Regions from separate parts of the Paenibacillus sp. FSL M8-0228 genome, predicted to be linked through region 1. Evidence: riboswitches for the same ligand, from Rfam matches in the RefSeq annotation. Region 1 holds a riboswitch; the other holds the start of a gene.
What was found. A riboswitch is a leader RNA that binds a small molecule or an ion and turns the genes downstream of it on or off. The one in region 1 is predicted to bind ZMP and ZTP.
Positions count from the first base shown of each region.

Region 1 (16,682 bases):
GCGCTATTTGTGGACCGAAAATGCCTCACAGCGGATTATTTTATCCAAAGAGGATGGAGATGCGGCATGGTCCATTATTGACTTTACCGATTATACCCGAAAACCGGTTCCGAAGATGGACTACAACTTGGATGGTCACACGGACGTAAGCTATGTCACCGGAAGGAACTTCAAGCTATGTCCAACTGCTCCTTTAACAGCGGATGAAATTCAACGCGTAAAGGATCGTTTGAAGGATATTTACTTTGCAGAAGAAGTAAATTATCAGTAAGTAATTGGAAAGAGTTAAGAACTGAGGTTTTATGAAAAAGGGGTGTCCCCAAAGCCATCGAAATGGCTGTGGGGACACCCCTTTGTTTTAGAGAAAAGGTTTTACACCCACTCAATAACCTGATCTACAGGTCGCCGAGTTTTGCCACGCGGCTCGTTGAGACGGTAGCCAAATGCCACCATACAAGAAATACCGAAATGCTTGGCATCCATAATGCCTTCTTCAGAGAGGATGCGTTCGATTTCCTGTTTATTAAAACCTTCGATAGGGCAGGAATCAATGCCGATTTGAGCTGCGGCAGTCATCATGTTGCCCAGTGCGATGTAGGTTTGTCGGCAGCCCCACTCGAACAAGGCTCTTTTGTTTTCCTCCAGCGCAAAATCTGATTTTAGGAAGGCGTCATATACTTTCTCTTTGCCTTGCATCACTTCAGCTGGTAATTGCTGCACGTTCTCCATCATACTCTTGATATAATCGGAGGAGGCTATCATATCTTCAGGAAGTCTAGAGAGGATGAGTACAAAATGGCTGGCTGTTGGCAGTTGTTTTTGGGCCCCCCAAGAGTAAGGCAGTAGCTTCTCACGCATAGCTTTACTCTGAACGACAACAAATTTCCAGGGTTCAAAGCCAAACGAGCTTGGAGATAAACGACCGGTTTCAAGAATAAAATCAAAATCGGAATCGCTAATTTTCTTATGACTATCAAATTCCTTCGTTGCATGTCTGAACTCGTATGCGGATAAGATTTGATCTTTAGTAGTAGCTAAGGTTTCCATCGTTATTCCACTCCTTATGGATGTTGATTAAAATTGACGCTTACCAAGTGACATGCTTAATATTAGAATATACATGACCGTTTTTGAAGTACGCACATTAATGTGCTGTAGTATATAAAATGATACTAAGGAGGAGAAAAGCCTATGCGTAATCGGAAAGGCGGCTTTGGGGAATGTACCGCTGGAAATGATCAGGCGTGTCCAGTTGAGTTCACGCTGGACGTGATTGGGGGCAAATGGAAAGGGATTATTTTGTATCATCTTATGTATGGGACTAAGCGATTTAGTGATTTTCGGCGGATCTGTCCGGGGATCACCCAGCGTATGCTGACACTCCAATTGCGCGAGCTGGAAGAGGATGGTGTCGTTCACCGTGAAGTATACCAGCAGGTTCCGCCTAAGGTTGAATACTCTCTCACCGAATTCGGAAAAACGCTCATCCCGATTATTAACTTGATGAAAGATTGGGGAGAAGAATATAAAACAAAACAGCGATCACCAGAAAGCAGCCTTCAGCAACCTAGCCCCAATGTGTAGGCTTTTGAATACGGCTCCACGAAAAAGACCTGACCATCATTTTGGCAGGTCTTTTGATTTATTAAGGAGGAATGTACAAAGTTCGTTTTTCAGTTGACAGCAAGGACGACGCTTGATATATTTCTTACGATATTGATAATCATTATCATGTGTATCGGGGAGATCTCTCCACAATATATAGGGGGCTAATCAGTTGAGAAGAAAATCGTATTTTATGATGACAGCTATGTTACTTGTATTGTCTGTATTCATCAGCGCTTGCGGCGGAAATAATAATGGGAGTAATCCGGCTTCATCTTCAGGAGATAAGCAAGAGTCAGCTACTACTGGAGAGACTAGAAGCTTTAATACGGTTAAAGGGGATATTCAAATTCCTGCTAAGCCACAGCGTATTGTAACGGATTTTTACGGTGGAGAACTGCTGTCCGTAGGTGCTAATGTGGTGGGTGTAGAGCCGACAACGTTTCAAAATCCCTTTCTGACCGATTTGCTGAAGGAAAAGGGAACCAAAGAGGTGGGTGATCCGACCAATTTGGAAAAGACGCTGGAACTCAAACCCGATCTGATCGTGGTTATGAAGGGTACGAATTATGAGGCTTTGTCTAAAATTGCACCTACCCTGTATATTCCGTACGGCACGACGACTAATATTTATGATACGGTCAAGTTGTTCGGCGATATCACCGGGGAAAAGGAGAAGGCTGAGCAATTTATTGCTGCATTTGATAAAAAGGCCGCTGAAGGTCGCGCACGTCTTAAAGGTGTGATTGACGAAAAGGCAACTTTCGGTCTGTATGAGCTGACGGACAAGCACGCACTTTGGATCTTTGGCGACAATGCGGGTCGAGGCGGACAAGCTGTCTACAATGCGCTCAAACTGAATATGCCAAAGAAAACTGTGAACTCCAAGGAACAAACGGTGCAGCTTTCGATGGAGGTATTGCCACAGTATGACGCAGATTATATGTTCCTGACTACGTATGATCCCGAGAAAAAGGGTGACGCGCTCAAGCAACTGAAGTCGTCCGCTGTATGGGGGAATCTTCCTGCGGTGAAGAACAATAGAGTGTTCTTTAACGATTTTGATACGTATTATCGCTATGATCCAATCGCTATTACCGGGCAAATTGATATGATCGTAGATATGCTGGTCGAAAGAGAAAAAGAGAATAAAGCTAAACAATAAGCAGATTCTGCGTTGTGACGAATTGTTGAAATAGATAAGAGATCGCATATTATACACAGTATATAGCATTAAAAACCAGTCCAACATGAATCATGTTTGGACTGGTTTTTGATTTACTATTTTGTCGTAATTTCAATAGTATCTTCTTTTTGTATCCAATCTACCTTGGCCCCCAGCGTTTCGCTGATCAGCCTTAATGGAAGATAACCAATACCATTCACCATGAAGGGCGGATTGGTAAGCTTTACAGCCTTACCGTTCACTTTTGCTTGGCTGGTTTTGAAATTTATTTCTAGAAAGACAGGGTGATCTTCTGCCTTGGACTGATCTATTTTTGCTATTTTGCTGTTGAAGTCATAAGCGATCTCGGCCCCCAGTTTATCAAAAACAGAACGAAGGGGAATAAACGCTTGCCCGTTGCGGGTAATGACACCATTACTCAGAGAGACAGGCGAACCATTGAGACGGACAAGAATCGGTTTTTGTACAGGAACTGGTGAACTATACAGAAACTCATAGTCTCCTATACCTAGCTGCGCGTGTTTGTTGACACCCCAGCCCCATAAGGCCCCATCTGCTTTTTGCATGATTACGTGCCGTGGACCTGCTTTGATACTTTGAATATTTTTAGCAAGCAATGTAAAGGGGGCGTTGGATGGTAACTTTTCACCATCTAGAGACGCAACATATACATTCCCAGCTGTGGTGAGGGCGAGTATGGAGCGTTCGGCGAAAAAGGCGTCTTTAACATCTTTTACTCCTGATAATAGCACAGGGGTATTTTCATTGTGATAGGTTGTATTATCTGAGTAACCTGTGACCGTTTCACCCCAGAACCATAACCGTCCTTGTCGATCAATCGCGAGATTGGAACTTCCATTGGTCTTAATTATTTTGATGTCCGATAAGGCTTGAATCTGCGATACGGATAAAGTTTCGGACGGAGTTACATTTTTATCAAATTCTTTGGGCCATGTCCATACAGTACCGTCTTTCTTTAAGGCTATGTTTTTGGAGATAGCAGTAATATCCTTTAATGATGGAACAAGCTCGAAGCCCTGCAAGGACCTTGTATTTTTCCATACACTTCCGTCCTTCTTCAAGAAGATCCAGCGTTCCTCATATTGCGGTCTTTTTTCATAGTAACTATCCAATTCTGTAACATTTTCGATGCCGGATAGGGTTTGAAAAGGAGCAAAGTTGCCACCATTTTCGATTCGATCAGCGGATAATACGGTTCCTTCGGCGTTTAGGGCGAGCACATGATCATTCATAATACGCACGTTTATGATGTTTGGTAGTCCTTCCAGAGAAATGAATTTCACGGATTCAGAAATGTTGTTTCTTGGCACATACCAGGCGGAATGATCTTGTAAGGTAAATATCAGATCGCCTTCCTGGATTATATTCGAAAATGTTCTTACAACGTTTGGCTTATCCTCTACACGAGTCGGTACGGATTGATTATAGCCCCATAACCACAAGCTTCCATCGGATTGAATCAGACTCCCGGAATCATATGAACGAATACGGGACGCCGATTCATCACCGGCCGCCCATGCACTGGAGCTGAACAATAACAGCGCGATCATACTGATTAACAGAGTACGTCTTTTCATGCGTTTTTCCTCATTTCTTCATCAATGTATATAAGGTTAAATAACGCCTTGGGGAATATCTCCTTATCAATAGACGAAGAATATATAGAAAAGTTTTCCACAAATCGTTGGATTCCAATAAAATAGCCTCCAAACCCACGAGCAGAGGCGGGTTTGAGAGGCTATTTTTTGAGCATGGAAGCAGAATATGACTTGGGACGGGTTCTTCCAATGGTCAGCCCGTTATTCGGCTGCGCACCATCAATAAGGTTTGTTCTTTGATTTGTCCGATTTCACGGAGGAGTGCGGCTGTTTTAGCTTCGTAGGATTGTTTGACATCCAAATCTTTCAGCGAAGCAAGGTTAATGTCGACGGTAAGCAGGGCAGATTGAGCGGCGGCTTCGAACAGGATCGCGCCGATGCCAAGATCCGAAATCACATTTTTATTGGACACTTCCACAATGTTATAGGCTTGCGACAATCCGTCTCGGCATACTTCCAGCAGGCGCATGGGTACCTCAATGGCAGCGATCACCGCTGTCTGTAAGGAATGGGTACGATAGCGCTTTTCTTCGTCTGTTTCCTTGGGCAAACGCAGGGCAGTCATATACTGTTCAAAGGATTGGATGTCTGCGACCATTAATTCCTCACAATGTGTAGACAATCTTTCCATGCTGCTAATGACGTCCGTGATTTGTTCATGGATGTGCGCGTATTTTTCTCCTTGTGAAAGGTTGGCGGTCATGGAGGTCATAGCCGCGCCTAGTGCCGCAGCCAGTGCGGATACACTTCCTCCGCCAGGGGTAGGAGCTGCACTTGCAGCCTCTTTCAGAAAATGTCCGATGGAATGATTCCACGACAGTTCACTCATGAGTAAACCACCTCTCTGGAGTAGTGTTGCAGATGTATTGCTTTGAGCAGATTTTTGTACAAAATCGCAGTCGTTAAGGTGCCAACACCGCCGGGAACCGGAGAAATAGCATGTACTTTTTCCCCCACGTCTAAAGCGGCATCTCCCACTATTTTTCCCTCTAGCGTCTCATTAATTCCCGCATCTACCAAAATCAGACCGGGATGAACCATATCTTGCGTAATCACATCAGGGCATCCGACTGCCACGAAGGCAATGTCTGCATGGCTCAGATGCTCTGCAATATCACGCGTACCTGCATGACAGGCGGTAACGGTGGCGTTTTCTCTTTGCAACATGTGGAAAAGGGGAAGTCCCACTGTCTGTCCGATGCCCACGAGCGTGACATTTTTGCCTGCCAATGTGTGACCGTAATGCTTGAGCAGCTCGATACAGGCTTGAGGTGTTGCGGGATATAGTCCGGCGTCACCTGTTACAGTAGCCAGCTTGTTATCGGGTGTAATCCCATCAATATCCTTGTAGGGGGCAATGGATTGTTTAATAACGGAGGCGGAAAGATGTTGGGGAAGCGGCAGTTCCAGCATAATGCCATGTACATGGGATGCATCGTTCAGACTGCCGATCAGGTGCAGTAGCTCGGTTTCGCTAACATGACGATCAAACGTATGGAGATGAAATGAGATGCCCAGCTTCTCCGCTATTTTTTGCTTGGTCCGTGCATAGTATGCAGATGCCGGATCACCTTCTACCAATAGGGTTGCCAGATGGGGACGGTGTCCTTGCTGCTTCATTTCTTCTACCTGTGAACGGATCGTTGCATATACTTGCTCAGCTGCTTCTTTGGATTTCATGATAATAGCCATAGTCCGAGCCTCCTCTGAATTTATTGCATAATGGAATCAACAGGGTGTCATGGTCTTGTAAAACGAAAAAAAGTATTTGCACAAGGTCGTCAAGACAGACGAATCCTCTGCAAATACTTCTCCCAGGCGAACGGTACGCTTTTTTTGTATGCTCCCTCGTGGTTCATTCCACTGACTTCGCCAGTCACATACAGCGTTATTATACCTTATATTTTAACAAACAATCATCAGAAAAGAAACCCGCGAACATTTGGAAAACGGGTTATGTTACTTGTCTATATGACAAATGTCATATACACGAACTGACGTTTATGACTACAGCGCCTAGAGCGTTCTCCTTATACTGAGATTAGATCAACATGTACGCCTAACAGGATCAAGGTATAGGCGTCATCTTTAAGGAGGATCATAATGAGTATGACACAACTCCCATTAGCCCAATTGAAAAAAAATATGGCTCCCTACGAGAAAATAAACACGAAATCCAGCGTTCTGCAACTTATCAATACCTTGGGTCCACTGATCCTATTGTGGTATGCTGCTTATCTTAGCCTGTCGGTTTCGTACTGGCTGACGCTTCCCATTGCCATTGTTGCATCGGGGTTTGTGGTACGGACGTTTATTATTTTTCATGATTGTGGTCATCAATCCTTCTTCAAAAGCCGCAAGCTGAACGACATTGTGGGAACGATTACAGGTATTATTACGCTCTGCCCTTATCACCAATGGAAAAATAGTCACGCGATCCACCATGCAACCAGCAGTAATCTGGATAAAAGAGGCACAGGTGACATGTGGGTGCTTACGGTAGAAGAGTACACAGAGGCTTCCACATGGACACGGTTGGCCTATCGCATATACCGAAATCCTTGGGTTATGTTCGGACTAGGTCCGATCTATACTTTTTTGATTTCCTATCGCTTTAATATCAAGACAGCCAAACGCAAGGAAAAAATGAACACTCATGTGACGAATATATCCATCGTTGCATTGTATGCACTGTTGTGCTGGGCTATTGGATGGCAGGCCTTCCTTCTCGTACAGGCACCTATCTTTTTTGTATCCGGTATGTTGGGAATCTGGCTATTCTATGTACAACACCAATTTGAGGATTCTTATTTCGAGCACGATGAAGAGTGGAGTTATATTAATGCAGCCGTAGAAGGCAGTTCTTACTACAAGCTTCCTAAAGTATTGCAATGGATTACGGGCAATATCGGATTTCATCACGTTCATCACCTGAGTCCCAAAGTTCCAAATTATAATTTGGAAAAAGCACATGAAGCGACACCGTTACTTCAAAAGGCGACCACGATCACAGTGAGTAGCAGTCTGCAATCGTTGAAGTTCCGACTTTGGGATGAAAATACGAAAACCTTTTTGACCTTTAAACAAGTGAAGCCGCTCCTCAGCAAACGTGTTGCAGTTACGAAACCCATGCCTACACCTGTTGTAGGCACAGAAAGAAAATAACGTTGAACAAAACCTGGTATGATAAGATAAGGAATATAAGTCATGTGAAGTAGAAGAGGGTGGGCAGGATGCAAAAATGGTATCAGATCTTCCAAAGAAATACAGGGCTTAGCCCTTATGTTTGGGTCGTCTTTTATATCCTGCCCTTTTACTACTTTAGCTCTTCATCTACAGGTCATATTATTTTGGGTACTGCTATTATTTTGGTATTCTTTGCATGTTATGTACTGGCTTTTGTCTCAAAAGGCTGGCTCATATACTTTTGGACCAGTGTACAGATTGCCATATCGATTACCATGACACTGCTGTTCAGCTATATGTACTTTTCCATATTTATCGCCTATTTGATCGGTAATATTAAAAGTAAGGCTGCATTTACGACGCTGTATATTATTTTAATGGTTATTACGATTGGATTGATCAATTATGGTTTTGTTTCTCAGAATCCCGTTTTTATTAAACAGATTCCTTTTATCCTGCTCAATCTGATCGGTGTGATTCTCCTTCCGATTACGAATTTTAATCGCAACAAAAGCGATCGGCTCCAAGTTCAATTGGAGGATGCCAATAAGAAAATATCGGAATTGATTAAGCTGGAGGAACGGCAAAGAATTGCGCGTGACCTGCACGATACCTTAGGTCAGAAGTTGTCACTCATTGGGCTGAAGAGCGATTTGGCGGGCAAACTGATGGATCAGTACCCGGAGCGGGCGCATGTCGAAATTAACGATGTTCGTCTCACGGCAAGAAGCGCGTTAAAAGAGGTACGGGAAATGGTTACTCAAATGCGCGGTATGCGACTAGAGGATGAGCTACTACGTATTCGGCAGATTTTAAAGGCTGCTCACATTGAATTAACTCTAGAGGGCGACCCGAAGCTGGAGCATACATCATTAATGAATGAAAATGTTCTTAGCATGTGTATGAAGGAAGCCGTAACCAATGTAGTGAAACACAGTGGAGCTACCGCTTGCTCCATCACGATTGAGCCGTCTCGTAAGGAATTGACTCTTCGGATTCAGGATAATGGAGTCGGTATTACGAGAGAAAATGGAACCCTTCGTGGAAACGGCCTGCAAGGTATGAAGGAAAGGCTCGAATTCGTGAACGGATGTATGGAGCTGCGTTCAGATCAGGGAACGACCTTGGTCATTAAAGTGCCCAATATCCCTGAAAAGCCGAACGAGGAGGTGGGGCCATGATTCGAATTGTCATTGCAGAAGACCAGCGTATGCTGCTGGGTGCTCTAGCTTCTCTGCTAGACTTGGAAGAGGACATGAAAGTAGTCGGAAAAGCAAGCAACGGGGAAGAAGCTATAGAACTGGTGAAGCTGCATCAACCGGATATATGCATTATGGACATCGAAATGCCAATAAAGAGCGGATTGGATGCGGCTGAAGAACTCAAAGGCTTGAACTGCAAGATGCTGATTTTAACTACGTTTGCCCGCCCTGGGTATTTTGAACGAGCGATCAAGGCGGGGACACACGGTTATCTACTCAAGGACAGTCCCAGTGAAGAGCTGGCTTCCTCCATTCGCAGTATTATGGCAGGTCGGCGTATCTATGCTCCGGAACTGGTCGATGATGCTTATGCCGAAGTCAACCCGCTAACAGAGCGTGAAAAGACCGTCTTGGCGCTCATCGCTGACGGAAAGAACACAAAAGAGATTGCTGGTGAACTGTATTTAACGACAGGGACGGTGCGCAATTATATTTCAGTCATTCTCGATAAGTTGGGTGTCAGTAACCGGATCGAAGCGATTACACGTTTTAATGAAAAAGGTTGGTTTAAATGAGAAACAGAGACGCTATGAAGCAAAATATAGCGCTCTGTTTTTTTGTTTTATCCATAGATTTGGTATGCCTTTAGCGTACTACCTTGTGATACAATAGGATAGTTGTCCACAGGATGGACTGGAGTACAAGGAGGAGCAGAACCGCATGAAACAAGCCCCATTTATAGCCGTTGAAGGGCCCATCGGAGCAGGCAAAACGACGTTAGCTTCGATGCTTTCAACCGAGCTACATTGGCCGATAATCAAAGAGATTGTCGAGGAGAACCCATTTCTCGATAAATTTTATCAGAATATAGATGAGTGGAGTTTCCAGTTGGAAATGTTCTTCCTCTGCAATCGGTATAAGCAGTTGGAGGATACTGGTCTGCAATATATCGAGAAAGCTCAGCCTGTTATTTCTGATTATCATATCTACAAGAATTTGATTTTTGCTGAACGTACGCTTAAGGGTGTGAAGCTCGAAAAATATCGTCAAATCTATCATTTGCTCACAGATGATATGCCTAAGCCGGACATTATCATTTATATCAAAGCAGATTTGGATACCTTGCTGGGGAGAATTCGCAAGCGTGCACGCTCTTTTGAACAGGAGATGGACCCTGCCTATCTGGAGCAATTGATCATAGATTATGATAAAGGCATGCAGTTTCTCGCTGAACAGTCCCCTTCCCCTCGTATATTGACCGTGAACGGGAATGAAATTGATTTTGTAGAAAATCAGGCACAATTTAAACAAATTGTTTCCGATGTAAAGGAGCTTATATAGTGAATAATTACAACATTCCTGCAAATGCCTTGATTACGGTAGCGGGCACAGTGGGTGTAGGTAAATCCACGTTGACCGGTGCTTTGGCCGGACGCCTTGGTTTTAAAACCTCTTTGGAGCAGGTCGATCATAATCCCTATCTGGAGAAATTTTATCACGATTTCGAAAGATGGAGCTTTCATTTGCAAATTTATTTTCTCGCGGAACGCTTCAAGGAACAAAAGAATATTTTCCTGTCTGGTGGAGGCTTTGTGCAGGATCGTTCTATTTATGAGGATACAGGCATTTTTGCGAAAATGCATGCCGATCAGGGAACGATGAATCCTACCGATTATGAAACGTATACTAGCCTGTTTGAGGCGATGGTGATGACACCGTTTTTCCCTCACCCTGATGTGCTGATCTATCTGGAAGGCAGTTTGCCCTCCATTCTGAGTCGGATTGAGGAGCGCGGTCGCGAGATGGAGATCCAGACCGAGCGTTCTTATTGGGAGCAAATGCATCGCAGATATTCCAATTGGATCAACGAATTTGATGCCTGTCCTGTACTGCGTCTGAACATTGATGAGTATGATGTACATGACCCTGCTTCCATGGATGCTATTTTGGAAGAAGTAGGAAAAGTAATATCAAAAAAATAGAGATATAACCCCAAATAACTGACAGGGACTGTGGTACAATCAGTATAAATTAAGCTGATAGACCGCAGTCTTTTTTTGTCGAATAAACATGTTGAAGCACGAGATATGGCTAACGGTATAGTGGACAAGTTTAGGCTGGAATGCGAGAATAGGTACATATGAATTGTAATGACTCACGGGAAGGATGGGATACTGTGATGCGTTTTGGTATTGTTGGAACCAACTGGATAACAGAGAGGTTTATTCAAGCTGCGATGGAGACGGACGAATTTTCCCTGACGGCGGTATACTCACGCACAGAGGATAAGGGCAAAGCTTTTGCTGACAAATATAACAGCCAGCCGGAGGTTTTTACAGACCTGGCGCAAATGGCCGCAAGTGACCAGGTCGATGCCGTATATATTGCCAGCCCCAATTCCTTACATGCGGAGCAGGCGATCTTATGTATGAATCACGGAAAGCACGTGTTGTGTGAGAAACCTTTTGCGTCTAATGCAGCAGAGGTGAAGAGTATGATCGAAGCCGCGCGCAACAACGATGTTCTGCTGATGGAGGCCGTTAAATCCACACTTATGCCTAACTTTAAAATAATAAAGGATCATATGTATAAAATAGGCCGGGTTCGGCGTTATTTTGCAAGCTACTGTCAATACTCCTCCCGCTTTGATGCTTTTAAGCAAGGTAAGGTATTGAATGCGTTTAACCCGGCCTTTTCCAATGGTTCCCTGATGGACCTTGGCGTGTATTGTTTGTATCCTATGGTGACTTTGTTCGGCAAACCTGAGGAGGTTCGGGCGGTTGGTGTGCTTTTATCCTCTGGTGTCGATGGCGAGGGCAGTATCGTGATGAAGTATCCTGATATGGATGCTATCGTCATGTATTCCAAAATTACAGATTCCTATCTGCCTGCTGAAATTCAGGGTGAGAATGGAACGATGGTGATCGACAAAATCAGTCAGCCCTATGAGGTGAAAATTCATTATCGGGACGGCACGATTGAGGATCTGACCAAAGCTCAGACGCGTGAGCCCATGTATTATGAAATTCAGGAATTTATAGATCTGATCAAGATTGGTGAACGCAACAGTTCCATTAACTCTTTGGAGTGTTCACTTACAGTCGCTGAAGTGATGGAGGAGGCAAGACAACAATTCGGCCTTCGTTATGAAGCAGATTTGAAAAATACTTCTGCACATTAGTCAGTGGAATGATCGAAATTGCAATGCACAAAGGGCTGCCGATTTTGCAAACTTTGCAAATATACGGTTAGCCTTATTTGGCTTTGTAGCCCTAAAAGGGTAAAGCAGTTATCCTTCTCCTCAATCGCTAGGTCACTTAACACCTCGTTTTTACAAATTACTATATTTCCTAAAACAACGTATTAACATTTGATTGATATGATCATATTTATAACTTTTACATATTAACTACACAGAGGAGTGTACACATGTTTAAGAAGTTTCAAAAATGGTCAGCAACATCTATGTCTGTTGCTCTTGCACTAGGTTTGATTACGGGCATGTCAGCCTTGCCTGTCCATGCTGAGTCATCAGGGAATACAGATCATGGTATTAGTAAAGTTACAGCTACATTTTATGGAGACACAAAAGGTTCCAAAGGATTTACCTGGTATACTTCAAAACTTTCCACGAAGAGCACTGTTCAAGTAATCAAGAAAACGGCTTCTGAAGCTGATTTTACGAGTGCTCTTACATTTGAAGGGACTTCTTCTCCATCGACCAATTCTCCAGAAGAGCTTGTCCATAAAGCTGTAGCTACAGGTCTTCAAGCGGACACAGCTTATTATTATCGTGTGGGTGATGCAGCGCGCGGGATATGGAGCGAAACAGGTACGTTTCAAACGGCTCCTAAGAGCGGCGAATTTACCTTCATTGATTTAGCTGATACACAAGCGAAAAGCGAAGATGAAGCCATATTGTCTTCACAGACGCTCGAAAAAGCACTTCAAACTGTAGGTAATGCTCAGTTTGTAGTCCACAACGGAGATATCGTAGACACCGGTACCAAAGAAGAGCAGTGGGACTGGTTGTTGGGACATTCACAAAAAAGTCTTTTGAATACAACCATTGTTCCTTCAGCAGGTAATCATGAGGATGAGAACTACGCTTTTTATGATCACTTTAATATTAATCAACCAGCTGGTTCTGCTACTAAAACAGGAGCGTACTACTCCTTTGATTACAGCTATGCTCACTTTATCGTACTGAACTCCAATGAGGACTCAGAGAAATATGCCAATTTTTCTGAAGATCAAGTTGAATGGTTAAAGAAAGATGCTGCGGCAGCCAAAAGGGCAGGTGCAAAGTGGATCATTGTTAACATTCACAAAGGTCCCTACACTACCTCTAACCATGCAACAGATTCTGACATCATGGATAACAATGGAGTTCGTAACCAAATCGCTCCACTCATGGACAAACTTGATATCGACTTTGTCGTGCAGGGGCACGATCATATTTATGCTCGGACGAAACCAATCAACCAAGAGGGTAAAGCAACAACGTCAACCAAATTAAAAGATACATTAAATGATAAGACGATTGAATATAGTGTGAATCCGGATGGAAGTATCTATGTCATCCCAGCAACTGCTGGCCCCAAAGTCTACTACAAGAACCCGAGTGAAAAACTTGGAGATAAGTACTATAATCTCTTTGAACTAGCTGAAGAGAATCATGCGGCAGTATATGGCCCGGATCCGAGTGACAATCGTAGACCTGTACGAGGACAGGTACAGAATTTTGTTGGCATCACCGTAGACGAAAATAAACTTACAGCCGTAACGTACGAAATTGATCAAAACAAAAATGATGCCAAACCTTTTATTGTGGATCAATTCGGAATCATCAAAAAATATTAGTAAAATTGATTAATGGTTTCTAAATAATCATAAAAGGATATCCTACAGTCTGGTCGGCTGCATGGATATCCTTTTTCATTTTCTTATAGGGACTTTCTTATAGAGACGTCTGATGTTGTGCTTGTAATACTTACGCCCTGTTCGGAAGCGGGTAAACCGTACATAATGCTATTAAGAGATCCAAAGTTCAAAAGCAGTCAATTTTACATATAGAAATTTTCTTGCAAAATATGGAGGGATAAAACGATGGTTTATCAAGAAATCAATGGAGTACGCGTATGGGGATCACCTGACCCGGGGGCACTATCTCAAGCCCGCACATGTGCCGAAAATGGTAATGTGATTCAGGCGCTACTGATGGCAGATCATCATAAAGGCTACAGCCAGCCGATTGGCGGTGTGATGGTGTATGACGGACAAATTTCACCTTCAGGTGTCGGGTATGATATCGGCTGCGGGAATAAGGCGGTAAGAACCAAGCTGTTTGCCGCAGATATTATGCCACGTATTTCAGCCGTGATGGATGAGATTGCACGTCATATTTCGTTTGGCGTAGGTCGTGTGAATGCAATTCAGGTAGACCATGAGCTGTTCGATGACCCGGATTGGGCAGTATATGCGGCGATTGGGAAACAAGAGCATGACAAACTGAAGTCCTTGGCGAGGGAACAGCTGGGTACAGTAGGGAGTGGTAATCACTTTGTTGATGTGTTCGTGGAGGAAGCGACAGGACAGGTCTGGATTGCCAATCATTTCGGCAGCCGGGGCTTTGGACACAAAACAGCAAGTGGGTTTCTAAACTTGGCCGCAGGACGAGAGTTTCTCGGAAAGGCGCCGGGAGAACATATGGATCAGCCACCTGTGTTGCTAGATATAAACAGTGAGTTGGGGGACATGTACTACCGTGCGATGCGCCTTGCCGGACGCTATGCGTATGCGGGACGTGACTATGTGATAGAACAAGTGCTTGGTATTATGGGGACCGAAGCGGATTTTACGGTGCATAACCACCATAATTACGCGTGGAAGGAACAGCATGATGGACGCGACACCATTGTAGTCCGCAAAGGCGCAACCCCCTCGGCCCCTGGCCAAATGGGCTTTATTGGAGGAAGCATGGGCGATATCTCGGTGATTGTGCGTGGGAAAGATTCGGTAGAAAATCGGGATTCCTACTATAGTACAGTCCATGGCGCAGGTCGTATTATGAGTCGTACCCAGGCAGCCGGTAAAATGAATTGGAAAACCCGCACACGGAGTGGTGGACAAATCACGGATGTACAGATGAAGGAGGCTGTTCGGAACTACGGTGTCGAGCTGCGCGGAGCAGGTACAGACGAAAGTCCGTTCGTCTACCGCAAACTGCGCGAGGTACTGGACGCTCATTCCGAGACCGTGGAAGTTATGCATGTGCTGAAGCCAATCGGGGTATGCATGGCTGGGGCCAATGAGTTTGACCCGTATAAGGATTAATGAAAAGAGAAGGAAGAACGGGGCTGTACCCATAAAAAAGACGATGCCCGGCAGAAGTGTTCATTCGCCGAGCATCGTATTTAAAGTACATATATGCGTATATAATAGAAGGAACTCATGGCTTGATGTGCTTGTTGAGCAGCTCTAAATCTTACAGTTGATCAGCAAAAAGCTGTTCTTTAATATAAGCGACTGGCATCTCTTGGCCTGTCCACAGTTCGAAGGCTAATGCGCCCTGCCACAGCATCATGCCCAGACCGTTAATGGCGGTTGCACCTACGGATTCAGCTTGTTCCATCAGCTTGGATTTAGCTGGGCTGTATACTACATCGGTTACAATCAGATCGGAACGAAGCATGGACACATCCTCAATTACACTTTTGCCTTCCAGCGGTTTCATACCCACACCTGTACCATTAGCGAAAATATGACTTGTAAGAATCTCTTCACGCAGCTTCTCCTGATTCTCTAATGCATAGATATTCGCCTTGACTTGGGCATGTTTCATCTCTTCATTAATCATACGGACATTTTCTTCCGCCCGGGCAAAGAACTGGTCATTACGAGCGAAAATTGAAATTTCAGCGAGACCAGCTCGAGCGGCTTCAATAGCAATCGGCGTTGCAGCACCGCCTGAGCCGACGAGTGTCATTTTCTTACCTTTCAGATCAATGCCGTTCTCCTGCAAGTTACGAACATAACCTGATCCATCTGTACTGTAGCCTTTCAGCTTACCATCCGTATTCACGACAGTGTTGACGGCACCTGTAAATTTAGCGCTGTCGTCTAGCTCGTCAAGATACTGGAGTATAGCTGTTTTGTTAGGCATGGACACGTTATAACCGCGTATGTTCAGAGCGCGCATCCCCCGTACGACCTCTTCAAGCTGTTCATTGCCTACTTCAAAGGCCATATACGCGTTATTTAGGCCCAGCTTTTCAAACGCAAGATTATGCATAGCCGGGGACAAAGAGTGTCCGATCGGTGTAGCTAGCAGTCCGATTAATTGTGTTCTTCCGTCAATACGTCCAGCATTTTTCATGATATAAGCCTCCAAGTAACGTGTGTAGTTTAATGAAACACTTTTTTATATCGATAAGCAACAAACACGGCCAGCAAAATACTGACTACAGCAATCGCAATATCCAGAATGAATACGGAGGTAATTCCCAGACTTTTGGACATGCTCCCGGTAGCCAAAGGCATCAGGATGAACGATAGGCTGGCTGCTATGTTTACGAGAGAAGTCGTAGTTCCTTTGTTCTTGCGGAAAAATTCCGTCATTACCGTAAGGGCAATTTGGAATATGCCTGCGGTAGACAAGCCGATTAAGAATGAACTGATCAAGGTAGCGACAGGATTGTGCCATACAATTAAAGCCAGCAAAGAAAGTAGGGCAATAAGCGGATACACAATCATGACGGTAATGGGCTTAATGAATCTACCAAGTACCATAGCCAACAAAATAACGGAAACTAATGAACCTATACTATAGTAGCTCAGCAGCTTAATGGCGCTGGCTTTGTCCATGCCAAGAGCCTCTTGTCC
Region 1 is NZ_JBBOXA010000001.1:1,022,305-1,038,986, forward strand. It holds gene MKY98_RS04680 (S-layer homology domain-containing protein) at 1-271, shown strand, start outside; gene MKY98_RS04685 (NAD(P)H-dependent oxidoreductase) at 373-1,047, opposite strand; gene MKY98_RS04690 (winged helix-turn-helix transcriptional regulator) at 1,192-1,584, shown strand; gene MKY98_RS04695 (iron-hydroxamate ABC transporter substrate-binding protein) at 1,778-2,770, shown strand; gene MKY98_RS04700 (stalk domain-containing protein) at 2,887-4,389, opposite strand; gene MKY98_RS04705 (cyclodeaminase/cyclohydrolase family protein) at 4,604-5,239, opposite strand; gene MKY98_RS04710 (bifunctional 5,10-methylenetetrahydrofolate dehydrogenase/5,10-methenyltetrahydrofolate cyclohydrolase) at 5,236-6,102, opposite strand; ZMP/ZTP riboswitch at 6,216-6,300, opposite strand; gene MKY98_RS04715 (fatty acid desaturase) at 6,514-7,575, shown strand; gene MKY98_RS04720 (sensor histidine kinase) at 7,644-8,777, shown strand; gene MKY98_RS04725 (response regulator transcription factor) at 8,774-9,373, shown strand; gene MKY98_RS04730 (deoxynucleoside kinase) at 9,519-10,139, shown strand; gene MKY98_RS04735 (deoxynucleoside kinase) at 10,139-10,780, shown strand; gene MKY98_RS04740 (Gfo/Idh/MocA family protein) at 10,978-11,979, shown strand; gene MKY98_RS04745 (purple acid phosphatase family protein) at 12,228-13,661, shown strand; gene MKY98_RS04750 (RtcB family protein) at 13,908-15,134, shown strand; gene MKY98_RS04755 (shikimate dehydrogenase) at 15,286-16,176, opposite strand; gene MKY98_RS04760 (MFS transporter) at 16,206-16,682, opposite strand, start outside.

Region 2 (16,682 bases), 4.3 Mb from region 1:
GTAACGGAAGCCGACAGCAATCCATATGTGCAAAAGGTACGCGATTTTGCCGTGGCTGAAAATGCAGAAGTGGTGCCGATTAGCGCCAAGGTAGAATCTGAAATTGCTGAGCTGGAAGGCGAAGACAAGGCGATGTTCCTCGAGGAGCTGGGATTGGCTGAATCAGGATTGAACCGTCTAATTAAAGCAGCATATCGCTTGTTGGGCCTGTATACGTATTTCACAGCAGGTGTGCAGGAAGTACGCGCTTGGACGATTCACAAAGGAACGAAGGCACCGGGTGCTGCGGGCGTAATTCATACGGATTTTGAACGCGGATTTATTCGTGCCGAGGTTGTATCCTACAACGATTTAGTCGCTGCTGGTTCGATGAACGGGGCCAAGGAACGGGGGCAGCTTCGTCTGGAAGGTAAGGAATATGTAGTGCAGGACGGAGACGTTATGCATTTCCGTTTTAATGTTTAATATAAAATTTCTAGAGTACAATACTCGATTCGGATATATAAAAGACGATGTCTCAAGTATGTGTGTTCTAAAATGTGCTAGATAATGCGGTCGCTGCCTATATTAGGCGGCGACTTTTTTTATTGAATTACATGTCGTGTGGATTTTTGCAAAATCCTAAATTAGTCAGTATTTCTTGTAGCTAATTCATGAATTAGTTGGTATAATAAAGAGCTGTAGCCAGTGAAATTGAAGCTGGCTTCATATTAATTTAACTGAAGAGGTGAATCGCTTGTTGGACCGATTGCAATCATTGGCGGACCGCTACGATAAACTGAGCGAACTGCTCTGCGATCCGGATGTAGCGAACGATAGCAAAAAACTTAGAGATTATTCCAAAGAACAGTCTGATTTACAGCCTGCTTATGAAGCATATACCGAATATAAAAATGTCGTTGAAGAGCTGGAAGCTGCAAAAACCATGCAGGGTGAAAAGCTGGACGACGAGATGCGTGAAATGGTCAAAATGGAGATTGAAGAACTGAGTGTTCGTAAGCGGGAGCTGGATGAAAAAATCCGTATTTTGCTGCTGCCGAAGGACCCGAATGATGATAAGAACGTTATTATTGAGATTCGTGGGGCAGCGGGTGGTGACGAAGCGGCACTATTCGCAGCTGATTTGTACCGGATGTATACCCGTTATGCCGATACCCAAGGCTGGCGTGTAGAGCTGATGGACGCGAACATGAATGATCTCGGGGGCTTTAAAGAGGTTATTTTCATGATTAACGGCCGCGGTGCATACAGCAAAATGAAATTCGAAAGCGGCGCACACCGCGTCCAGCGGATTCCGACGACGGAATCAGGTGGACGTATTCATACATCGACATCTACAGTATCCGTTATGCCTGAGGCAGAAGAAGTGGATATTGAAATTTCCGACAAGGATATTCGCGTGGATACGTTCTGTTCCAGCGGTGCGGGCGGACAATCCGTTAATACGACCAAGTCGGCGGTGCGTGTAACGCATATGCCAACAGGTATTATGGCAACCTGTCAGGACGGAAAATCCCAGAACTCCAATAAGGAGAAGGCGCTGCAAGTTTTGCGTGCCCGTATTTCGGATATGTTGCGTCAGGAAGAGGAAGCCAAATATGCAGGCGAGCGTAAGAGCAAAGTAGGTACCGGGGACCGCAGTGAGCGTATCCGTACCTACAACTTCCCGCAAAGCCGTGTAACGGATCATCGTATTGGACTAACTATGCATAAGCTGGACCAGGTGATGAACGGGGAGATCGAAGAAATCGTATCGGCGCTCACGATTGCAGAGCAGGCTGATTTGATGGAACAAGAGGTTTAAGTTTTGGGGAACGAGCGCGATTGTGTGTATCGGATGTCGCCGGAACGAAACATGAGTGTCAGAGAAGCCTTGGTTGAGGCTTCTTCTTTTTTAGGAAGCTGTGGCGTTCTGGAGCCCCAGCATAATGCCCGTTTGTTGCTGGAGCATGTGCTCGGATTGGAAGGTACGGCGTTTTACGCCGCTCTGGGTGATCCGTTCCCTTCCACCGCCAAGGAGGCGTGGGAACGGATCATAGCCCGCAAAGCTGCGGGTGAACCGGCGCAGTATATTATCGGACGGCAGGAATTTTATGGCCGCCCGTTCGCGGTTTCGCCGTCGGTGCTGATTCCGCGCCCCGAGACAGAACTGCTCGTCGAGGCGATACTCCAGCACGGCGATCGGCTGTGGCCAAGCGGTGCTCCTCAGGCGCTCGACATCGGCGCGGGCAGCGGTGCGATTGCCGTGACGCTGGCGGCTGAGCGACCGAGCTGGCGCGTAGCGGCAGGGGATATTTCGGCTGCCGCGTTAAAAGTAGCGGCTTATAACGCTGCTGCGAACGGCGCAGCCGTAGAATTCCGCGAGGGCGATCTGCTGGCGCCATTTGCGGGAACGACGGTGGACATTCTCGTGTCCAACCCGCCGTACATCCCGGCTGCTGACATCGCTGGCCTACAGCCGGAGGTCCGCGACCACGAGCCACGGATGGCGTTAGATGGTGGTCCTGACGGGCTCGGCCCGTATCGGGCAATGCTGGAGCAGCTCGGACTCCTTCAGGCTCCGCCCCGGCTAATCGGGTTTGAGCTGGGGATGGGACAGGCCAGAGACGTGGCTGGCCTGCTGGAACAGGCAGGTCATTGGAAGAACATTATAATCGTTCCTGACCTTGCAGGGATTGAACGACATGTCCTAGGCGTCTCGGAGTAGTGGTGCATTTTCTTTTTGCGAGTCTTTCCTTTAGAATAAGAGGAGTATGACCGAGAAACGGCTCAGGGGGAAATCATGCTTCAGAAATTGAAAAAAATTGACGGTCCGGTTATCTTTATTCTGGTTTTGCTCATGGCGATTAGTATCATAACGGTATACAGCGCAGGTAGGGGCCCTACGAACTTGGCAGAGCACGGCAACGACTATCAAAAGATGATCGGGTATTATATATTGGGTTTTGTGGCGATCTTGGGTTTAGCGATGGTCGATTTTCGGATATTCATTAAAAAAGCCCTGTACGTATATGGAGGCGGAATATTCCTGTTGGGTCTCGGATTTTTTGGTGGGACGGTTAACAACTCTCAGGGCTTTCTGAAAATTGGTGGCTTGAATCTTCAGCCTGCCGAGGTATTCAAGCTGGTTCTTATCATTTTTCTGACTTATATGCTGATCAAAAAGCGCAAGAGCAGGCTGTATTTCATTCAGGATGTTCTTCCAGTGGCTCTGGTGAGCTTTGTCCCGTTTGCCATGGTTATGGCACAAAATGACTTGGGTAATGCGCTCGGTTACATTGTCATCGTCATTGGTATGCTATGGATTGGTAATGTGAAGGCATCCCATGCGTTAATCGGATTCATCGTATTTGCAGTCGCCGTTGGCGGCGGGATCAAAGCTTATATTTCGTTTCACGATGAGATTGATTCCTTTATGAAGGGGATTGGCCGTAGTCACTGGGTTGAGCGGTTGGACCCTTGGTTGGTACCGGAAGAGGCAACCGCGAAGGCGTCTTATCATACCAAAAATGCCAAGCTGGCGATAGCCTCTGGCGGGATGATGGGCAAGGGCTTTTTGCAAGGAACCTCGGTACAGTCCGGGCGTGTTCCTTATACGTATGCGGATTCTATTTTTGTGGTCGTAGCGGAGGAATTTGGCTTTGTAGGCTCTTCAGTGCTGTTATTGTTATATTTTATTTTGATTCACCGAATGATCCTGATTTCGCTGGAATGCCGGGATCGCGCCGGACCGTATATTATTGTCGGGATTGTGTCCATGTTACTGTACCAGATTTTTGAGAATATTGGTGCGTTTCTGGGCATTATGCCGCTTACGGGGATTACGCTCCCGTTCATAAGTTATGGTGGTACCTCGTTGCTTATTAACATGGCTAGTATCGGCTTGGTTATGAGCATTAAGGTGCACGGCCAAGAGCTGGAGGATGATCTGCCACAGCCTTCCAGATTGAACTTGACGAAGGCGAAAAAAGCCTAGTACAGTTGGATTGTGGCTAGATACTGATTGGTATTTGTGTGTGAGTTGAAACGGTGCAACGCGAGAGTCCAGATTGTGAAATCTGGGCTTTTTTATATTCCTCGGCGAGGGTCTGAAGCTTGGTGTAGCATGATTCGAGGGTGTATTGAAGAAAATCTGTAAAGTGGTTATGAATATTTTACAAGACTTATAGGTTTAGACTCTCCCAAACCGGACAAACTGATAGACATGATAGAGTTTGGGTTTGGGGGGACGAAGATGAGAAGTTGGGTAAAGCAAGCTGCAATGATACTATTTTGTATTTCGATATTAATGATGTCTTGGGAAGGTCAAAAGACGGATGCTGCTATGACCATGGGAACAAGAGGAGCCTTAGCATCAGGAGTGACTACAACAGGGCTGGAGGTGATTCCACACGACTCCATTCGACTGCGTATTTTGGCCAACTCGGATCGCCCGGAGGATCAGCTAGTTAAACGCGAAATACGGGACGCTATTGTGCAGCAGATGAATGCTTGGGTGAGTGAGTTGGAAAACCCGCAAAGCTTAGACCAAGCCAGATCATTGATTGATGCTCATTTACCTGAAATTGACCGTTTGGTAGGTACGGAACTGGCTCGTCGCGGCATTGCGTATGATCATCAGGTGGAACTGGCGAGCGTACCTTTCCCGACGAAAATGTACGGTGGTCTTGTCTACCCGGCAGGGAATTATGAAGCGCTACGGGTTACGCTGGGGCAAGGAAAAGGTCAAAATTGGTGGTGCGTGCTGTTTCCTCCGCTGTGCTTTATTGATGCAGGCAGTGGGGAAGCAGCGGCACAAACGGTATCAGCAAAAACGGATCATGGAGATAGTCGGACGAATACCACTGACAAGGAGCCGGAAGTGCGTTTTTTTCTGTGGGATGCACTTGCGGGACTGTGCAGCTGGGTGAGTGGCTTGTTTGCCTAAACGTTGAGGAGTGTAAGTTTCCCCATATGCTATAATGGAGCTTACGATAGATATACACATGGCAGAGCCAAATAAACTGATCTTTCAAAGTAGCCTTATAGGATCAAGCGAAATCACTGGCCTGTATACGACAATAAGATATGGGATGATCTGATATGAGCGATAAATTGAATCAAATGCAAGACTTGCGCGGAGATTTTGTGCAAAAGGAAAAATCGGAGCAAAAGCTGGACGAACAGGGGAATTGCGAGCTGAAGCAGGCATTGAAGTCTTCCCATACCCAATGGTGGGATGTAAGATGTTTGGTTCCTGTGAACAACACTGACGGGGGTGTTTCTGACGAAACTTCGGCTGAACAGACTCGGATCGCGGCGGAAAAAGGCATACGCGAGGCTGCTGTACTCCTCCAAGCTGGAGAGACGGTAGCCTTTCCTACAGAGACCGTGTACGGACTGGGAGCCGATGCTCGTAGTACAAAAGCGGTGGAGGCGGTATTCGCTGCCAAAGGACGCCCTTCCGATAACCCGCTCATTGTACATGTTTCTGATGCTGATCAATTAGAGGGTATGGTAGCAGAAATAAACGATACAGCCCGGGCGCTGATGAATATGTTCTGGCCGGGACCGCTGACTCTCGTATTGCCAGTGGTACCGCAGGCACTGTCATCGCGTGTAACGGCCGGGCTGGACACGGTTGGTGTGCGCATGCCAGATCATCCGATAGCGCTGCGCTTGATCGCTGAAGCGGGTTGTCCGTTGGCTGCGCCAAGCGCCAATCGTTCGGGAAGACCCAGTCCCACTCTTGCACAGCATGTGCGGGAGGATCTGGAGGGCCGCATCGGCGGCATTTTAGACGGAGGCCCCACAGGTGTGGGGCTGGAGTCCACGGTGGTGCAGGCGGCTGACGACGGAACGGTCACCATCCTGCGCCCCGGCGGCGTGACGGCTGAGCAGCTCGCTGCAGTTGCTCGCGCCGTCGTGCTGGACCCGGCGCTGGCCGCTACGTCCGGGGAAGACGCGGACAGCCCGGCGCCGCGCTCGCCGGGCATGAAGTACACGCACTACGCGCCGCGAGGCCGCTTGAGCGTGGTACAAGGCCCGTCGTCCGTTGAGGTGACGGGCTGGATTCGCGCCGCGCTGGCGGAGGCTTCCGCCAGCGGGGAGCGCACGGCAGTGCTCGCGTTCGACGAGCACGCCGCCGGCTACGCCGGAGAACGCGTCTACACGCTAGGCAAGCTAGACGCGCTCCATGAGGCAGCGCAACGCCTGTACGGCGTGCTGCGTCGCTGCGACGAGGACGGCGTCACCTACATTTTGGCGGAATCCTGTCCGCTGAAAGGATTGGGCGACGCCGTTATGAACCGCCTGCTTAAAGCGGCAGGTCACCGAATCGTCCGCCTGTAGCTTCTGTCGAATCAGAGCCTCTTATATTAAATTTTTTTCCTCCCTCCTCGTCTCGGTATTGGGTACTTTCAGTGCATGCTTGTACTGATTTGCCCCTTGTCCGCATAACGTGTACAAGAACAGACGGATAATGGAGGGATGGAGTATGCTGGCAGCCTCTGCCCATGCCGGGCAGGTTGTAACGATTCTGATCATGGCGGTAGCGCTAGGAATGGATGCGTTATCGCTGGGCGTAGGGATCGGCATGAAGGGGATACGCCTGCGAGACGTGCTGCGCATCAGCACTGTTATTGGCTTTTTTCACATTCTGATGCCATTGCTGGGAATTTTCACGGGCCATTATATGAGTTCTTTATTAGGTCATGTGACGACCTACTTCGCAGGGGGGCTACTCATCCTTTTAGGCGGGCATATGGTGTATAATTCCTTCAAAGGGGACGGCGTACAGGTATTGGATCATCGTTCGCCTTTAGGTCTTTTGCTGTTTGCACTTGGGGTGAGCGTGGATTCATTTTCTGTAGGAGTGTCACTGGGGATGTTCCAGAGTGATCTGGTGCTGTCTGTTCTGGCATTTGGTTTTTGCGGGGGAGCAATGGCGATGTTGGGCCTGCTGCTGGGTCGCAAGGTCAGCCGCAATCTAGGAGATTACGGGGAAGCAGTGGGCGGTGCCATTTTGCTGGCATTCGGCTTTATGTTTATGTTTTGATTTTAGCGCAGACAGTGTAAAATAAGTGCAGGGTTAAAGTAAGGGATTAGGATTATAGTAATCCTCTGTTTATATATTTTTTAACATACGGGGGGTGAAAACGTTGAAGAATATCTTATTTGTATGCACTGGGAATACCTGTCGTAGTCCAATGGCTGAAGGGATGCTGCGTAAGTTGGCTGCTGAGCATGGACTAGAACTGGAAGTGCGTTCTGCGGGAGTGGCAGCGATGGAAGGCACGCCGATATCCCGACATGCAGAGGCGGTTCTACGTGATCACGATATATCCGATCAGATCACTTCAACCCCTTTGAGCGACGGGCTTGCCGGGTGGGCACATCTGATCTTAACCTTGACGCAAGGACATAAACAGCACGTAATTCAGCGCTTTCCCCAAACGGCGGGCAAAGTATTTACGCTTAAGGAATATGTGGAGAACCGGGATGCGGTGTTGAATGATGTACAGGAGTTGGACGGTTTATATGCTTCACAGCAGTTGATGGCTTCACTTGGACAAGAGCTATCGGCGCAGGAGCGTGAACGAATGATTGAATTACACCAACGGATTCCGGGCTTTGATATTTCAGATCCGTTTGGCGGTTCACGAGAAGACTACGATGTCACAGCTGCGGAAATCCGCACGGCGCTGCATAAGCTGCTGGACAAGCTAAAGGCCTCTTCCGAATAAAATCGCTCTTACTCATCTATTTTGTACGGAATCTGTTGATTTTCGACGGTTAATCCGTTAAGATAAGGTGGAAAAATGAGAATCCGATGTAACTGGCGACAAAAGTGGGATTAACCACGATGGAGCATCGGATATACGGCCGGTCGCCTGGGCAAAAGAGCAATTCCACATAGGTGTGGACTGCTCTTTTTTCATATACAAGTTATGCCAGATGTTTAGCTGAGGGTTGATTCCTTCAAAGGTTCTTCCATTTTTTCTGCTCGAAATCTGAAACATCGGCTATAATATAGTGAGATTGTGATCAGGAGAGAGTGTGTTGAACTTGGGGCATGAGACCGTGCCTAGTCTCTGAGAGGCTGTTCAACCAAAGGAGGTTCCAATGGTGGGACAATTGGATCATGAGATTTCGCTAGAAGCACAGACCACTTCTGTTGTGCGGGAAATCGCAGAAGCAGCCAGTCTCAGGGCTGGTCGCCTGCTGGTTATCGGCGTTAGCACAAGTGAAGTGGCTGGAAGTCGAATTGGCACGGCGGGAGCGCTCGATGTGGCTCAACAACTGTTATCTGGAGTAGAGTCCGTTCGCAGGCAGTATGGCTTTGATGTAGCGTTTCAATGCTGTGAGCATTTGAACCGAGCGTTGGTCGTTGAACGGGCTGTACTGGAACGACTGGGACTGATGGAGGTTGCGGCTGTTCCTGTTCGTACAGCAGGAGGCTCTATGGCTACCGTCGCCTATCGTTCTATGAGCGACGCGTGTTTGGCGGTGAACGTGCAGGCTCATGCCGGGATAGACATCGGCGAAACGCTGATTGGCATGCATCTGCGACCGATTGCTGTTCCGTTTCGCCCAAGCCTTCGCTGGATTGGCGAAGCACGTGTGACAGCGGCGTTCACCCGTCCTCCACTTATTGGCGGACAACGGGCGGTGTACAGTCTGGAGCAAGAAGTCGGCGGAAACTGCGATTAGCATTTGGCATGGCGGCATGTTTGTACTAATCGTTTTTGCAATGATGATGAGGTACCCAACAGAGGAGCAGGCGTTTGCTTGTATACCCAACAATTGACTATGGAGAGGGAGTAATCAATCATGATGGAACACCTGCGTAAAAGTGACCCAGCAGTAATGGAAGCAATGGGACTTGAACTGAAACGACAACGCCACAATATCGAGCTAATCGCATCCGAGAACATTGTCAGTGAAGCAGTAATGGAAGCCATGGGCTCCGTGCTGACGAATAAATATGCTGAAGGTTACCCGAACAAACGCTACTATGGTGGCTGTGAGCATGTAGATATCGTTGAAGATATCGCACGTGACCGCGCAAAAGAACTGTTCGGTGCCGAGCATGCTAACGTGCAGCCCCACTCTGGAGCACAAGCCAACATGGCGGTGTATCTGGCGGCTCTCAAACCTGGAGATACTGTACTGGGTATGAATTTGGCGCATGGTGGCCATTTAACACATGGAAGTCCGGTTAACGCTTCTGGCTTGTTGTATAACTTTGCTGCTTACGGTGTACGCGAAGACAACTTCCGCATCGACTACGATGAAGTGCGCAAGGCAGCCTTCAAGCACCGTCCTCGTCTGATTGTAGCTGGCGCGAGTGCATATCCGCGTACTATTGATTTTGAAGCTTTTGCCTCCATTGCTAATGATGTAGGTGCTCTGTTTATGGTGGATATGGCACATATCGCAGGTCTTGTGGCAGCGGGAATTCACCCAAGTCCAGTTCCGCATGCCCAATTTGTAACAACAACGACACACAAAACTTTGCGTGGTCCGCGTGGGGGGCTGATTCTGACTCGCAAAGCATGGGCACAAGCGATTGATAAAGCTATTTTCCCTGGTACTCAAGGGGGGCCTCTGATGCATGTGATCGCGTCCAAAGCGGTTGCTTTGGGTGAAGCGCTCCAGCCATCGTTCAAAACCTATGCGCAAAACGTAGTTCGCAACGCACAGGTGCTGGCTGAAACACTGTTGGCTGAGGGGATTAACATTGTATCCGGTGGTACGGATAACCATCTGATGCTGTTGGATACGCGCAATTTGAATATCACAGGTAAAGAAGCGGAGCATGTATTGGATTCCGTGGGCATCACGGTCAATAAAAATGCGATTCCTTTTGACCCGACCAGTCCATTCGTAACCAGCGGGATTCGTATTGGTACACCTGCTGCAACATCTCGTGGGATGGATGAAGAGGCTATGGTCAAAATCGGTAAAATCATTGCTGAAACTCTTAAAAACCCGAAAGATGATACTGTATTGTCCAAAGCAAGCCAAGCGGTTGGCGAGTTGACAGACAAGTTCCCGATCTATCCAGGAACTCAATACTAATTCATCGACACTCATAATCTTTATGGTATAGGCTGTTTTCCTTCGTAAACCGGAGGAGAACAGCCTTTTTTTGCTTCCGAACGACTCGAAACTTACATTTTTGGGTAATAAGCGATTACAGCAAGGGTTTATGCGCGCGCGCTTCCTTCATATCTACGACAAAGGAGTGATTGCATTGAGTCAAAGAAAATCCGCGCAATTATTGCAGCAGCTCGTATTTGTGGGACCGATGGCGTTGTTTTTCGTCTTGATTATGGTCATTCCGTTCCTGCTGGGACTGTATTATTCTATGACGAACTGGGATGGAGTATCTGAGAATATCCGATGGCTCGGGCTAGGGAATTACGTTCATATATTTAGGGATGATCCAGATTTCCGTAATGCGTTCTGGTTTACAGTTCGGTTTACCGTATGTGGTGTCATTCTGACGAACCTGATTGGCTTTTTCCTAGCCTATGCACTTACCAAACCGCTGCGTACCCGTAATGCACTGCGAACTGTATTTTTTATGCCCAATATGATTGGCGGCTTGCTGCTCGGCTTTATCTGGCAATTTATATTTGTACGCGGCTTTTCTGCGGTAGGGGAGGCAACAGGGCTTTCCTTTTTTAAACTGCCGTGGCTGGGTGATGGGCCAACTGCTTTTTGGGGAACTGTCATTGTGTTTGTATGGCAATATGCAGGTTATCTCATGGTTATTTACATATCCTCGTTAAATAATGTGCCGCATGCCCTGATTGAATCGGCTCAAATCGACGGCGCGAGCCGAAGACAGATTTTGCGTCATATTGTAGTGCCACTTATTATGCCAGCGGTGACCGTCTGCTTGTTCCTAGCGATATCCTGGTCCTTTAAAGTATTTGAATTGAATTTGGCTCTCACCAAGGGGGGACCTTTCAAGTCGACAGAGTCTGTAGCGTTGGACATATATAATGAAGCGTTTACAAATAATCGACTTGGATTGGGAACTGCCAAGGCTATGATTTTCTTCGTGGTCGTTGCGATCATTACCAGCATTCAGGTGCGTCTCACGAAGAAAAAGGAGGTCGAAATGTAATGGAAAAAACGTCAAACTACCGTTTGGGCACATGGGTTGCTGAAATATTGCTTATTGTGATCGGGTTAATTTTTCTGGTTCCATTCTATTTTTTGCTCGTAAACTCCGTTAAATCCTTTGGTGACATTTTGGCCCATTCCGCTTCGTGGCCGACAACCTTCCGTTTTGAAAACTATGCTAACGCCTGGAATAAAATAAACTTTCCCACAGCACTGGGGAATTCACTGATTGTCACGATCGTCAGTAATGCGCTTTTGCTGCTCATCAGCTCGATGGCCGCTTACCAGATGGTTCGGCATGACACTCGTTTTAACCGGTTCCTGTTCGGTTTGCTTGTGGCTGCGATGGTAGTTCCCTTTCAATCGATTATGTTGCCGCTTATGGAAGTGTCCAACGTATTGAGCTTGAACAACAGTATACCGGGACTGATCTTATGTTATCTGGGTTTTGGAGCGCCTTTATCCGTTTTTCTTTTTCATGGCTTTATTAAAACGGTACCTATTGAGATCGAGCAGGCGGCAAGGGTGGACGGTTCATCCCGGTACGGGGTGTTCTTTCGCATCGTTTGTCCACTGCTGCTGCCTATGTTCGTAACCGTGCTTATCTTGAATACCTTATGGATCTGGAATGACTATCTGTTGCCTTCGCTCATTTTGAATGATCCTGAGCTGCGTACCATTCCGATTGCAACCTATATGTTGTTTGGTCAGTACACCAAGCAATGGGACTTGGCGCTGCCAGCACTGGTGTTGGGAATCACGCCAATTGTTGTGTTTTTTCTGGTGATGCAAAAATACATCGTTTCTGGCATTGCAGCCGGCGCGGTCAAAGGCTGATGGGAGGGATAATCGATGAAAAAAACAGCGTTACTTGTCATCTCCTTGATGGTGCTGCTCGCATGTACACTTGCAGGTTGTGGAAATACGAAGGCTCAACAGAGTGAGACGAAAACGATACACATTTATCAATTCAAAGTAGAGATTTCGGAACCACTAAATAAGCTGAAGGCAGAATATGAAAAAACGCACCCTGGCATCAAGCTGGATATCCAATCTGTCGGTGGTGGTACGGACTACGGTGCTTCGTTGAAGGCTAAATTCGCATCAGGCGATCAGCCGGACATTTTTACAAATGAGGGCTACCAGGACCGCGATACGTGGTTGGAGTACTTGGAGGATTTGTCGGATCAGCCATGGGTGAAGGATCTGGACGATTTCGCTCGTAAGCCGATGACGGTTAACGGTAAGATTTATGGACAGCCTATGAACCTAGAAGGATTTGGTTTTGTTTATAACAAGGATTTGTTCAAAAAAGCGGGCATAACCAAACTACCTCAGACGATAGATGAACTGGAGGAAGCAGCCAAGCGACTGAAAGCGGCAGGGATTATACCTTTTGCTAACGGGTATGCGGAATGGTGGGTTCTGGGGAACCATTTTATCAATATCCCGTTTGCCAGACAGCCGAACCCGGAAAGTTATGTTGAGGACTTAAACAAAGGAGCGGCTCGCATCCCTGGTAACCCCGTGTTCGATCAGTGGGTGAAGTTGCTTGACCTGACTATAAAATATGGGAACCGCAATCCGCTCACGACGGATTACAATACACAAGTGACACTGTTTTCCACAGGTAAGGCTGCTATGATGCACCAGGGGAACTGGACGCAGCCACAAATGGATGGAATTAATCCTAACTTGAATTTGGGTATTCTGCCTGCGCCTATAGACAATGATCCCTCCACAGGAGGTAGACTCGCGGTGGGAGTAGCCTCGAACTGGGTGGTCAACAAAAATTCGCCTGTGAAGCAGGAGGCAAAAGAATTTCTCAATTGGTTGGTCACATCAGAAACAGGCAAGCATTATATCACCAAGGAATTTAAGTTTGTTCCCGCCTTCAAAAGTATTACGTCCAGCGACGAGACGACAGGCGATCTAGGTGCAGAAATATCTCGGCATGTGAGGGAAGGCAAGATATGGAGTTGGAACTTCCAACGCTTTCCGAAGGGGCTGAATCAGGATTTAAGCAGCAGTATGCAAGCCTATATTGCAGGGGTTATCACAAAGGATGAAATGCTTCAACAATTTCAGGGGGCATGGGACAATTTGAAGTATAGATAAAAGAATACCTCTGCATGAGGATGCAAAGGCTATAGCTCGGGCAGGAAGTATAAAGCCTTAAGGCTTTGGCGGTCAAGGGCCGCCAGAGCCTTTTTGTTGTGTTTTTATGTGATGAAAGTCACACGTAAAGCGGTCCTATTCATTATTTTACATGTCATATCTTTCCCTTGACAAAAGGTTACGGTGGCAGGTGTTAAATCAATCAAGGGAATGTTATAATAAACAGGATTTACAGGCACGCATTGCATCTGTGCTTATTTGGTTTGTACAAATAGGTTACATAGATCCTTTCGACTCAGGATAGTTCGATATGCTGGTGCGAAAGAACGTGACGATAATACCGGAGGGAATATATTATGGCGAAACTGGTGGTTTGTGATCACCCTTTGATCCAACACAAACTTACATTTATCCGCGATGTGCGGACCAACACCAAGGATTTCCGCGAGCTGGTGGATGAAGTAGCAACATTGATGGCTTATGAAATTACACGGGATATCCCGCTGGAAAGCATTACGGTGCAGACACCGGTTGCTGAGACAGAAGGTAAAGTGATTTCCGGACGTATGCTGGGTCTTATTCCGATTCTGCGTGCAGGCTTGGGTATGCTGGATGGTGTAGTAAAGCTGCTGCCTGCAGCAAAGGTAGGTCATGTGGGACTGTTCCGCGATCCTGAGACACTGCAACCCGTAGAATACTATACGAAGCTGCCTACAGATGTAACTGAGCGCGAATTGATCGTGATTGATCCAATGCTTGCAACAGGCGGGTCGGCGATCGCAGCGATTGATGTGTTGAAAAAGAGAGGCTGCACTCAAATTAAAATGATGAATCTGATTGCTGCTCCTGAAGGAGTCAAAGCTGTGCAGGATGCACATCCTGATGTAGACATCTATGTCGCTGCACTGGACGAGCGTCTGGATGATCATGGATATATCATTCCGGGTCTTGGTGACGCGGGAGACCGCTTGTACGGAACCAAGTAGACTGCCTTTGGCGGTTCGGCAAAATCTATGGACGTTATACAGGTCCTTATTTTAAATAATGGAAGATCTGTGAAGCGGACATTTATTATGAAAAGGGGTTCAACAGAAAATGTCCAAAATCAAAGTGATGACAATTTTTGGTGTGCGTCCGGAAGCGATTAAGATGGCTCCTCTTATTTTGGAGCTTCAGCGTCACCCAGAGCATATCGAGTCCGTAGTATGCGTTACGGCTCAACATCGCCAGATGCTTGATCAGGTTCTGGAAGTTTTCAATATTCACCCTGACTATGATCTGGACGTAATGAAGGATCGCCAGACACTAAATGAAATCTCCATGCGGGTACTTCAAGGTCTGGAACCTGTATTGCGTGAGGCCAAGCCCGATATCGTGTTGGTTCACGGCGATACGCTGACCACTTTCCTCGCCAGCTATGCAGCCTTTATGCAGCAGATTGAAGTAGGGCATGTGGAAGCGGGTTTGCGGACGTGGAACAAGCTTTCTCCATATCCTGAAGAAATGAACCGTCAGCTTACAGGCGTACTGTCTGATCTGCATTTCTCGCCTACTTCTTTATCGGCTGGAAATTTGCGGAAGGAAAATAAGCCTGAATCGCGAATATATGTTACAGGCAATACAGTAACTGACGTATTTCAGTATACGGTTCGCCAAGATTACGAGCACCCTGTACTGGACTGGGCTCAGGGCAAACGCCTGATTCTTATGACAGCACATCGTCGGGAATCCCAAGGGGAACCGCATCGTCAGATTTTTAATGCAGTTAAGCGCATTGCAGATGAGTTTGAGGATATCGCTATTGTTTATCCGGTTCATCCGAGTCCGGCTGTGAAGGAACCTGCATTTGAGATTTTAGGCAACCATCCGCGTATTAAGCTGATTGATCCGCTGGATGTCGTGGATCTGCACAATTTTTACCCACATACACATCTGATCCTTACGGATTCCGGTGGGCTTCAGGAAGAAGCGCCTTCGTTCGGAGTACCTGTTCTGGTGCTGCGTGATACGACTGAAAGACCGGAGGGAATTGAAGCGGGCACCTTGGAACTGGTGGGTACGAGCGAAGAGAACGTGTACAATCGGACCAAGGCACTTTTGACAGATTCCGCGTTGTACGATTCTATGAGTCAGGCAGCGAATCCTTACGGCGATGGAAAAGCATCAGTAAGAATTGTCAATGCGATTTTGCACCATTATGGCGTTCAATCCGAACGTCCTGAAGAATTTCACACAATGTTCACAAAAGGTGTTCGTCCGATATAATTATTCTTTACAAGGCAAGCATACAGTTAAACTGTACGGTTACCAAGGGATACAGCAATTTAAGATGCTTTGTCGTTTGATTTTATACTTTAGGGCGCTAAAATATCTCAATTGACAAAGCATCTTATATTTAAGTAAAATGGACTGGAATTGCAGGGGTGACATGGAAAAGTGGTCAAACCTTCCAAGCAAAACAACAACCGAAATAACACCGGGAATGCCTTCAAGGCAATTGGATTGGTGAGCGCGATCGGCATTGATTTGGCGATATGCACATTGGGTGGTTTCTATGCCGGAAAGTGGCTCGATGCTAAACTTGATGGCTCCGGAATTTGGATTGGCGTAAGCGTTCTCGCAGGCTTGGTTGTAGGCGCATTAAGTATTGCCCTTGTGATCGGAAAGGTATTGAGGGATAACCATGAATGAGATGACCCGTATGCAAAAAATGTTATGGATCGTAGCGCTTGGTATTATGGCTCTGTGTTTCCTGGTCTCCGCCTTCATGCCCCAACATCGTGACATTGCTCACGGAATCATTCTGGGAACGGGAGTAAGCTGTCTTAATGTGCTGTATATGGCCTACAAAATTCGACAGGTTGCGAATGCAGCCGCCGGTGAAGGCAAGAAGAAAAAGGTGGGCATTGGCTTTGGCGTTCGAGTAGGGACCTCTATTTTGGCAGTAGTGCTGGCGCTAGAATTTCCAGCCTATTTCCATGAGATCGCTGTAATGGCAAGCCTGGTGACTGGACAATTTCTTCTTTTAATTATAGGCATCATATTCGCGCTACAGGAAAAATGATGGCTCAACTGAGAAAGGGGTGAGAAAACATGTTGCATGAATCACCGATTATCGAATTGGGCGGATTTAACATTGACTTGTCCGTCATTATTATGCTGGTTGTGACTTGCGCGATTGTATTTGGACTGGCATTTGCTGCAACGCGCAATTTGTCTGTGGACAATCCAAGCAAGCTGCAAAATTTTATGGAATGGGTCGTCGAATTCGTTCAAGGACTGATTACCAGCACGATGGATTTGAAAAAAGGGAAGCCATTCCTCTCCTTGGGGATGACGCTGATCATGTTCATCTTCGTCGGAAATATGCTAGGCTTACCGTTCGGGATTGTGACCGAGTTCGATAATGCGCAAAGTGCCCAAGTATTTGGACATGAAATCATTCC
Region 2 is NZ_JBBOXA010000001.1:5,336,775-5,353,456, reverse strand. It holds gene ychF (redox-regulated ATPase YchF) at 1-465, shown strand, start outside; gene prfA (peptide chain release factor 1) at 737-1,804, shown strand; gene prmC (peptide chain release factor N(5)-glutamine methyltransferase) at 1,808-2,707, shown strand; gene MKY98_RS24150 (FtsW/RodA/SpoVE family cell cycle protein) at 2,783-3,976, shown strand; gene spoIIR (stage II sporulation protein R) at 4,235-4,927, shown strand; gene MKY98_RS24140 (L-threonylcarbamoyladenylate synthase) at 5,083-6,330, shown strand; gene MKY98_RS24135 (manganese efflux pump MntP) at 6,476-7,036, shown strand; gene MKY98_RS24130 (low molecular weight protein arginine phosphatase) at 7,140-7,724, shown strand; ZMP/ZTP riboswitch at 7,803-7,884, shown strand; gene MKY98_RS24125 (TIGR01440 family protein) at 8,104-8,691, shown strand; gene glyA (serine hydroxymethyltransferase) at 8,812-10,062, shown strand; gene MKY98_RS24115 (carbohydrate ABC transporter permease) at 10,238-11,119, shown strand; gene MKY98_RS24110 (carbohydrate ABC transporter permease) at 11,119-11,955, shown strand; gene MKY98_RS24105 (ABC transporter substrate-binding protein) at 11,971-13,236, shown strand; gene upp (uracil phosphoribosyltransferase) at 13,593-14,222, shown strand; gene wecB (non-hydrolyzing UDP-N-acetylglucosamine 2-epimerase) at 14,332-15,501, shown strand; gene MKY98_RS24090 (AtpZ/AtpI family protein) at 15,673-15,927, shown strand; gene MKY98_RS24085 (ATP synthase subunit I) at 15,920-16,300, shown strand; gene atpB (F0F1 ATP synthase subunit A) at 16,330-16,682, shown strand, end outside.
Region 2: linked by a shared signal. The riboswitch ahead of MKY98_RS24125 (TIGR01440 family protein) and the one ahead of MKY98_RS04710 (bifunctional 5,10-methylenetetrahydrofolate dehydrogenase/5,10-methenyltetrahydrofolate cyclohydrolase) in region 1 are both predicted to bind ZMP and ZTP.